One region of the Roseateles sp. GW821-FHT02E12 genome, then DNA from elsewhere that is predicted to be linked to it. Evidence: predicted binding sites of a transcription regulator. Region 1 holds the regulator's gene; the other holds the start of a gene.
What was found. Region 1 encodes LexA, which represses DNA repair genes until DNA is damaged. Its sites were predicted from a motif close to ACTGTATNNNNATACAGT; they were not measured.
Positions count from the first base shown of each region.

Region 2: the regulator LexA is predicted to act here: its motif matches at 1,441-1,458, upstream of dinB (DNA polymerase IV).

Region 1 is NZ_JBWKVK010000004.1:831,705-835,143, forward strand. It holds gene AC07V5_RS26615 (esterase-like activity of phytase family protein) at 1-306, shown strand, start outside; gene AC07V5_RS26620 (asparaginase) at 310-1,284, opposite strand; gene lexA (transcriptional repressor LexA) at 1,312-1,983, shown strand; RNA gene ssrA (transfer-messenger RNA) at 2,065-2,437, opposite strand; gene AC07V5_RS26635 (HAD-IA family hydrolase) at 2,450-3,127, opposite strand; gene ubiG (bifunctional 2-polyprenyl-6-hydroxyphenol methylase/3-demethylubiquinol 3-O-methyltransferase UbiG) at 3,124-3,439, opposite strand, start outside.
Region 2 is NZ_JBWKVK010000002.1:937,074-940,512, forward strand. It holds gene AC07V5_RS15100 (TIGR02450 family Trp-rich protein) at 1-99, shown strand, start outside; gene dinB (DNA polymerase IV) at 125-1,345, opposite strand; gene AC07V5_RS15110 (patatin-like phospholipase family protein) at 1,521-2,903, shown strand; gene AC07V5_RS15115 (PEP-CTERM sorting domain-containing protein) at 3,177-3,439, shown strand, end outside.

The DNA of each region.
Region 1 (3,439 bases):
GCCGCCGGCATCCCTGACGCGCTGATCCCGGCCAAGCTCGAAGGCATCGCCTTCGGCGAGGACGTCGTCGTGGGCGGCAAGACGATGCACACGCTCTACCTGGCCAACGACAACGACTTCCTGGCCACGTTCACCCCGAACGGTGGCAGCGCCCCGGTGGCCTACGGCAACCAGTTCTACGTCTTCGCCTTCGAGGGCAACTTGGTCAACCAGACCATCGCTGCCGTGCCGGAACCCAGCCAGTACGCGCTGCTGCTGGCGGGCCTGAGCCTGGTCGGCTTCGTGGCACGCCGCCGCAGCCGCTGAGGCTTATTCGCCCAGCAGGGTCAGGATCAGTTCGATCCTGGCCTTGACCGGGCTCAGCGCGCCGGCGCTCGGCAGCAGGCCGGGCAAGTCCATCACCGGGCCGGCGTCGCAGCGCGTGCTGCGCCAGACCTTCACGCCCCCGGCCTGCGCCTCGCGCAGTGCCGCGTCCAGCGCGACGCTGAGCGTGCCGTTGCCCGTGCCGGCGGCAACCAGCCCGTCAATGCCGGCCGCCCACAGCGCCCGCACGACGGCGCCATCCGCGCCGGCATGGTTCATGACGATCTCGACGCGCGGCCAGCGTTCGGCCTGACGGCCGATGCGCGCCATCCCCACGGCGTCACCTGACGGCCACCGCCCGAGCTGCCGCACCACGCCCTCCTCCACCCGCGCCACCAAGGCCCCATCGACCGACTCGAAGGCGTCGACGCGGTAGCTGTGGGCCTTGCGCACCTGCGTCGCGTCATGCACGCGGCCGGCAAACGCAACGACAACACCCGACGCACCTGGCTTCGCCGCCACCTGCACCGCGTCGAAGAGGTTCTGCGGTCCGTCAGGCGCCAGCGCCGTTGCAGGGCGCATCGCTGCCGTCAGCACGACGGGCTTGGCCGGCGCCAGCACGCGCTGCAGGAAGTAGGCGGTCTCCTCCAGCGTGTCGGTGCCATGCGTGATGACGATGCCGCCAACCTCCGGCCGCCCAAGCTGCTCATGCACGACAGCCGCAAGCCGCTGCCAGGTCGAGAAATCCATGTCCTTGCTGTCGAGCTGGGCGACCTGATGCGCTTCCAGCCGGCGCCCGGCCAACGCCGGCACCGCGGCCAGCAAATCCTCGACGCTCAGCTGCGCGGCCGTGTAGCCGACACCATCGCTGGCTGTTTTGGCGGTCCCGGCAATCGTGCCGCCGGTACCCAGAATGACGATCAGATCCGCTGCAGTTTGCAATTTTGTAGATTCCTGGATGAAAATACAGGTGCTGGACAAATTTCCAGCCACCTCAAAAGGCCGCACGTGCAAGACCGACCCAAGCTTACCGCCCGCCAGCAGCAGATCTTCGACCTGGTCCGCCACGCGATCGAAAGCACCGGCTCGCCACCCACCCGCGCTGAAATCGCCGCCGAGCTGGGTTTCAAATCCGCCAACGCCGCCGAAGAACATCTGCAGGCCTTGGCCCGCAAAGGCATGCTGGAACTCGTCGGCGGCACCTCGCGCGGCATCCGATTGAAGTCCGACGCGCTGAACGCCGTCAACCGCGCTCGCCAGTTCAGCCTGCCAATTCCCAACTTCGCGCAACTCACGTTGCCGCTGATCGGCCGCGTGGCAGCAGGCGCGCCCATCCTGGCGCAGGAACACGTTGAGCAGACCTACACCGTCGAACCCGGCCTGTTCGCCAAAAGGCCCGACTACCTGCTCAAGGTCAAGGGCATGAGCATGAAGGACATCGGCATCCTCGATGGCGACCTGCTTGCCGTGCAATCGGCCAAGGAGGCCCGCAACGGCCAGATCGTCGTCGCCCGCGTCGGCGAAGAGGTCACCGTGAAGCGCTTCAAGCGCGGCCCCGAAGGGATCGAGCTGCTGCCGGAGAACGCCGATTTCGAGCCCATCCGCATCAACGAGAACAGCGAGCACTTCAGCATCGAAGGCCTGGCCGTCGGCCTGATCCGCGGGCAAGGCTTCAACTGAGTTTGGACGGGGGTTCAATTCCCCCGGCCCACTCGAAATGAAAAAAGGCCCGTGTCACCGACACGGGCCTTTTCGTTTGGATGGTGGAGCCGGGGGGAATTGAACCCCCGTCCGTCAGCCATCACCGGGCAGATCTACATGCTTAGCCGGCTGATTTGAATCTCACGGTCAACTCGCGCAGTGGCACGCTAGCTTTCCCGCCAGTCACTTGATCTCACGCCTAGCCGAGTGACCCGGTCAGACGCCAGCCGATGTGAGTGACTTCTCAGCCTAGCCCCTTGCGAGGTTCAGCCCGGCCCATCGGCCTGCCGTTGAGAAGCTCATCCGCAATTAAGCGGCGAGTGCGAACGTAGAGTCGTTTGCAGTTACTTTGTTTCCAGTGGTTTTACGAGCGAACTGGTGCTCGGCATGCCCTACTCCGGATCCGCACCCACGTCGAAACCAGGTCGGCCCCAGAAGGCGTAGTTTAGGCCAGTCCGAGCTGCTTCAAGAGCTCGCCGGGCGCGGCAAGCTCGATATCTGCACCCCAACGCTCATGCTGAGCCTGCGGGCCCAGGTAGCCCCAGGCCGCCACGGCCGTCGCCATGCCGGCGGCCCGGCCGGCCAGGATGTCGCGCTCGTCATCGCCGACATAGAGACAGGCAGCCGGCGCAACGCCGAGCCGGCGGGCAGCCTCCAACAGCGGCGCCGGGTGGGGCTTGGTATGGCCCGTGGTGTCGCCGCCAACGACAGCAGCCGCCCCCAGGCGTAGCGCTGCGACCAGCGGCAGAGCGAAGCGCTCGGCCTTGTTCGTGACGATGCCCCAGGCGAGCCCGCCGGCAGACAGGCCAGCAAGCTCGGCTTCGACCCCTGCAAAGGGCCGCGTGCTGTCCTGCATCAGGCCTTCGTAGCGGTCGAGAAACTCGCGCTTGAGTGCGTCGTAGCTCGGCTGCCCAGGTGCCACGTCGAAGGCCTGGCCCAACATGCCGCGCGCACCCGACCCGCCATGCGGCCGGTACTGCGCCAGCGGCAGCGCCGCAAGCCCGCGCTCGGCGCGCATGGCATTGGCGGCGCGGGCCAGGTCCTCGGCGCTGTCGATCAGCGTGCCATCCAGGTCGAACAGCACGGCGCGCAAATGCGCCCAGCGCGCGGCAAGCGGCTTCACAGCGGGCGGCGGCAGGCCATCAGGTAGTTGACGTCGGTATCACTGCCGAGGCTGTAGCGCTGTGTCAGTGGGTTGTAGGTCAGGCCTCGGCTGGCCTGGGTTTCAAGACCCGCGTCGCGGCAGAACTGCGCGAGCTCCGAGGGCTTCAGGAAGCGCGCGTACTCGTGCGTGCCCTTGGGCAGCATGTTCAGCACGTACTCGGCGCCGACGATGGCCAGCAGGAAAGCCTTGGCGTTGCGGTTCAGCGTGGACAGGAAGACCCAACCACCGGGTTTCACCAGCGTGGCGCAGGCGCGCACGACCGAGGCCGGG
Region 2 (3,439 bases), on a different contig from region 1:
GAATGGGTGGAGCTGGAGGCGCTGTTCTCCAAGCGCGTGCAACGGCTGGCGTGGCGCGAGCTGCGCGACCGGGCGGTGTGGCGCCAGGGCTGGGTCTGAGCGTTTCAAGGGTCGGACGGCAGCCTCAGAACAGGTCGAGGTTTTGCTCGGCCGGAACCTGAGCGACCGCCGCTGCGGAGGCCCCGGCCGCCGGGGTGGCGAGCGCCTCGCTGGCATGCACGAGGTTGCCGATGCGCACGCCCATCAGCCGCAGCCGCTTGTCGAACTTGACGCGCTTGAGGCACAGGCCGACCGCGGCGCGGATGTCGGCGGCGCTGGTGATGGGCGCCTTGAGCGTCTGGTCGCGCGTGACGGTGATGAAGCCTTCGAAGCGCAGCTTGATGCCCACCGTCTTGCCCGCGTAGTGCTTGCGGGCGAGGTCACGCGACAGGCTTTCGCACAGCTCGTCCATGATGCCGCCGAGCAGGGCGCGGTCGTGCACGGCGTGCAGGTCGCGCTCGAAGGTGGTTTCGCGGCTGATGGACACGGGCTCGCTGTGCGTGACGACGGGGCGCGAATCACGCCCGTGCGAGGCGGCGTGCAGCCACTGGCCGTAGCTCTCGCCGAACTGCTCGACGAGCCAGGTGGGGTCGGCCGCGGCGATGTCGCCCACGGTCTCCAGGCCGAGCTTGACGAGCTTGTCGCTCGCCTTGGGGCCGATGCCGTTGATCTTGCGCACGGCCAGCGGCCAGACGCGGGCGGGGATGTCGTCCAGCGTCAGCACGCTGATGCCGTCGGGCTTGTCCAGTTCGCTGGCGATCTTGGACAGCAGCTTGTTGGGCGTGACGCCGATGGAGCAGGTCAGGCCGGTGGCGCGGCCGACGGAGTTCTTGATCTCGCGCGCCACGGCCTTCACGCCGCCCAGCGGGTCGTGGCCCACGGCGTCGCGCACGCCGGGCACGTCGGTGAGGTCGATGTAGATCTCGTCGATGCCGCGGTCCTCGATGACGGGCGCGACTTCGGCCACGGCGGCCTTGAAGAGGCGCGAGTACTTGCGGTAGGAGTCGAAGTCGGCCGGCAACAGGATGGCGTCGGGCGCGCGCAGGGCTGCTTTCATGAGGCCCATGGCCGAGAACACACCGAGGTCGCGGGCGGCGTAGGTGGAGGTGGTGACGACGCCGCGGCCGGTGTAGTCGCGCAACTTGGAGTAGCGCCAGGAGCCGTCTTGCAGCTGCTGCGGCGCGTCGGCCCGCCGGCCGCCGATGACGACCGCCTCGCCCTTGAGCTGCGGATAGCGCAGCAGCTCGACAGACGCATAGAAGGCGTCCATGTCGAGGTGGGCGATCCAGCGGTCGGGTTGGTGCATGTCAGCGATGCACGGCCGCCCGGAACCGCTGATGCGCGCCGTTGGGCGGCAGCGAGCGGATGCGAGCGTGGGGGCAGTTCATTCTCGCGATTGTCACTGGGAATAAAGACAGGATATGGCAGCATCGGCAGAATGCGCCCGCCGCCCTTCACCGCCCATCACTGAGACAGGCCCCATGCGCGTTCTGCTGCTGCTTTGCACCTGCCTGCTGCTGGCCGCCTGTGCCAGCGCGCCCATGAACGCGCCGCGCAACAAGCCGGCGGCTGCGCAAACGATGCAGCGCGCACCCAGGCCGCTGGATTCGGACACCTTCGTCGCCTTGAGCTTCTCGGGCGGCGGGCTGCGTGCGGCGGCGTTTTCCTACGGCGTGCTGGAGGGGCTGCGGGAGCAGGCATCCACGCCGGGCCGCACGCTGCTGGACGAGGTGAGCTTCATCACCAGCGTGTCGGGCGGCTCGCTGACGGCGGCCTACTTCGGCTTGCATGGCGCCGAGGGCCTGCGCGAGTTCCGCGACAAGGTGCTGACGCACGACGGCGAGGCGGGGCTGCGCTTCAGCCTGCTCAACCCCAACAACCTGCGCCGCCTGTTTGCCGGCGGGCTGAACGACCGTAGCGACTTCAGCGACTGGCTGGAGAAGGACGTCTTCAAGGGCGCCACCTTTGCCGACATGTTCAAGCGCCCGCGGCCCGTGGTGTGGATCAGCGCCAGCAATGTGCAGTACCGGCTGGCCTTTCCTTTCCATGAGCGCACGTTCGACGCGCTGTGCAGCGACCTGGCGAGCTATCCGGTGTCCGAGGCGGTGGCGGCGTCCATGGCGGTGCCGCTGTTCTTCGCGCCGGTCGTGGTGGAGCGCTTCCCCGGAGCATGCGAGCTGAAGGTGCCGCCGGGCCTGAACGCCCGCCGCGATGACCGCGATGACCAGCATCGGCTGCGGTTGGCGCTGTCACGGCTGTTCCGCGACAACCTCGACCCCAAGGCCGGCCGCTTCCTGAAGCTGGTGGACGGCGGGCTGACCGACAACCTCGGCTTGGTGGCCATCCTGCAAAGCCGCGTGCTGCTGAACACGCCCTACGGCCCCATCCCCGAGAACGATGCGGCAACGATGCGCCGCCTGCTGTTCATCGTGGTGGACGCCGGCCAGGGCCCCAGCGCCGACTGGGCGCGGGAGGTGGCCGGGCCATCTGGGGTGGACATCGCGGCGGGCGCCGTCGACACCGCCATCGAGAGCACGATGCGCATGAGCTACGCGAGCTTCCTGCCCATGGTGCGCAACTGGGAACGCGACCTGGTGACCTACCGCTGCAGCCTGAGCGACGAGCGCAAGGCCGCGCTGCGTGCGCTGAACCCGGACTGGCGCTGCGAGGACATCAAGTTCAGCGTCACGCAGGTCAGCTTTGCCGACCTGCCCGAGGCCGAGGAGCAGGCGCTGAACGGCATTCCAACGCGGCTCAAGCTGCCTCACGAACAGATCGATCGCCTCATCGCCGCGGGACGTCGGGCCGTCACTCAGGATGCCGGGGTCCGGCGTTTTTCCGATTCAGTTCAGCGCGGCGACTGACGGTTAACCTCATATCTGATCGGCGCGACGGGCGCTCCTGACGAGTCATTTCAGTGCAATGTGCCGCGCCAGGGTTTTCCTCATGTCGAGGTAGTTGCCACCTTCAAACACGGGAGTCATGTCACAGATGTGTGGGACGCGTTGTCCTACTGGAGCTGACAGTTAGCTGTCCTACAGCGGCACGGCTTATGCGGTAGTGAGTTGCGCGGTGCTCATTGCGGGTTGTTGCGGAGTTCGAGCCCGGCTAAACGATTGCTACAACTGGAGACATAAATGATCAAGAAGATGTTCGCCCTGGCCGCCTTGGCCGGCCTGGCCCCCCTGACGGCGCACGCCGCCTTGACGATGCTGACACCGGCGGACGGTTGGCCGCCCGTGGGCAGCAGCGGCCTGAGCACCGTGTTGTTCAACGCTGTGTCCGCCAACGGCGTGAAGGTGGCCATCGGCGCGCATGCGTACAAGAACAGCCCCTCCCTGGCCAACGACGGCGTGCGCAATTTCAATGCACAGAGCGGCGTTTACGGGCCGGACGGCAA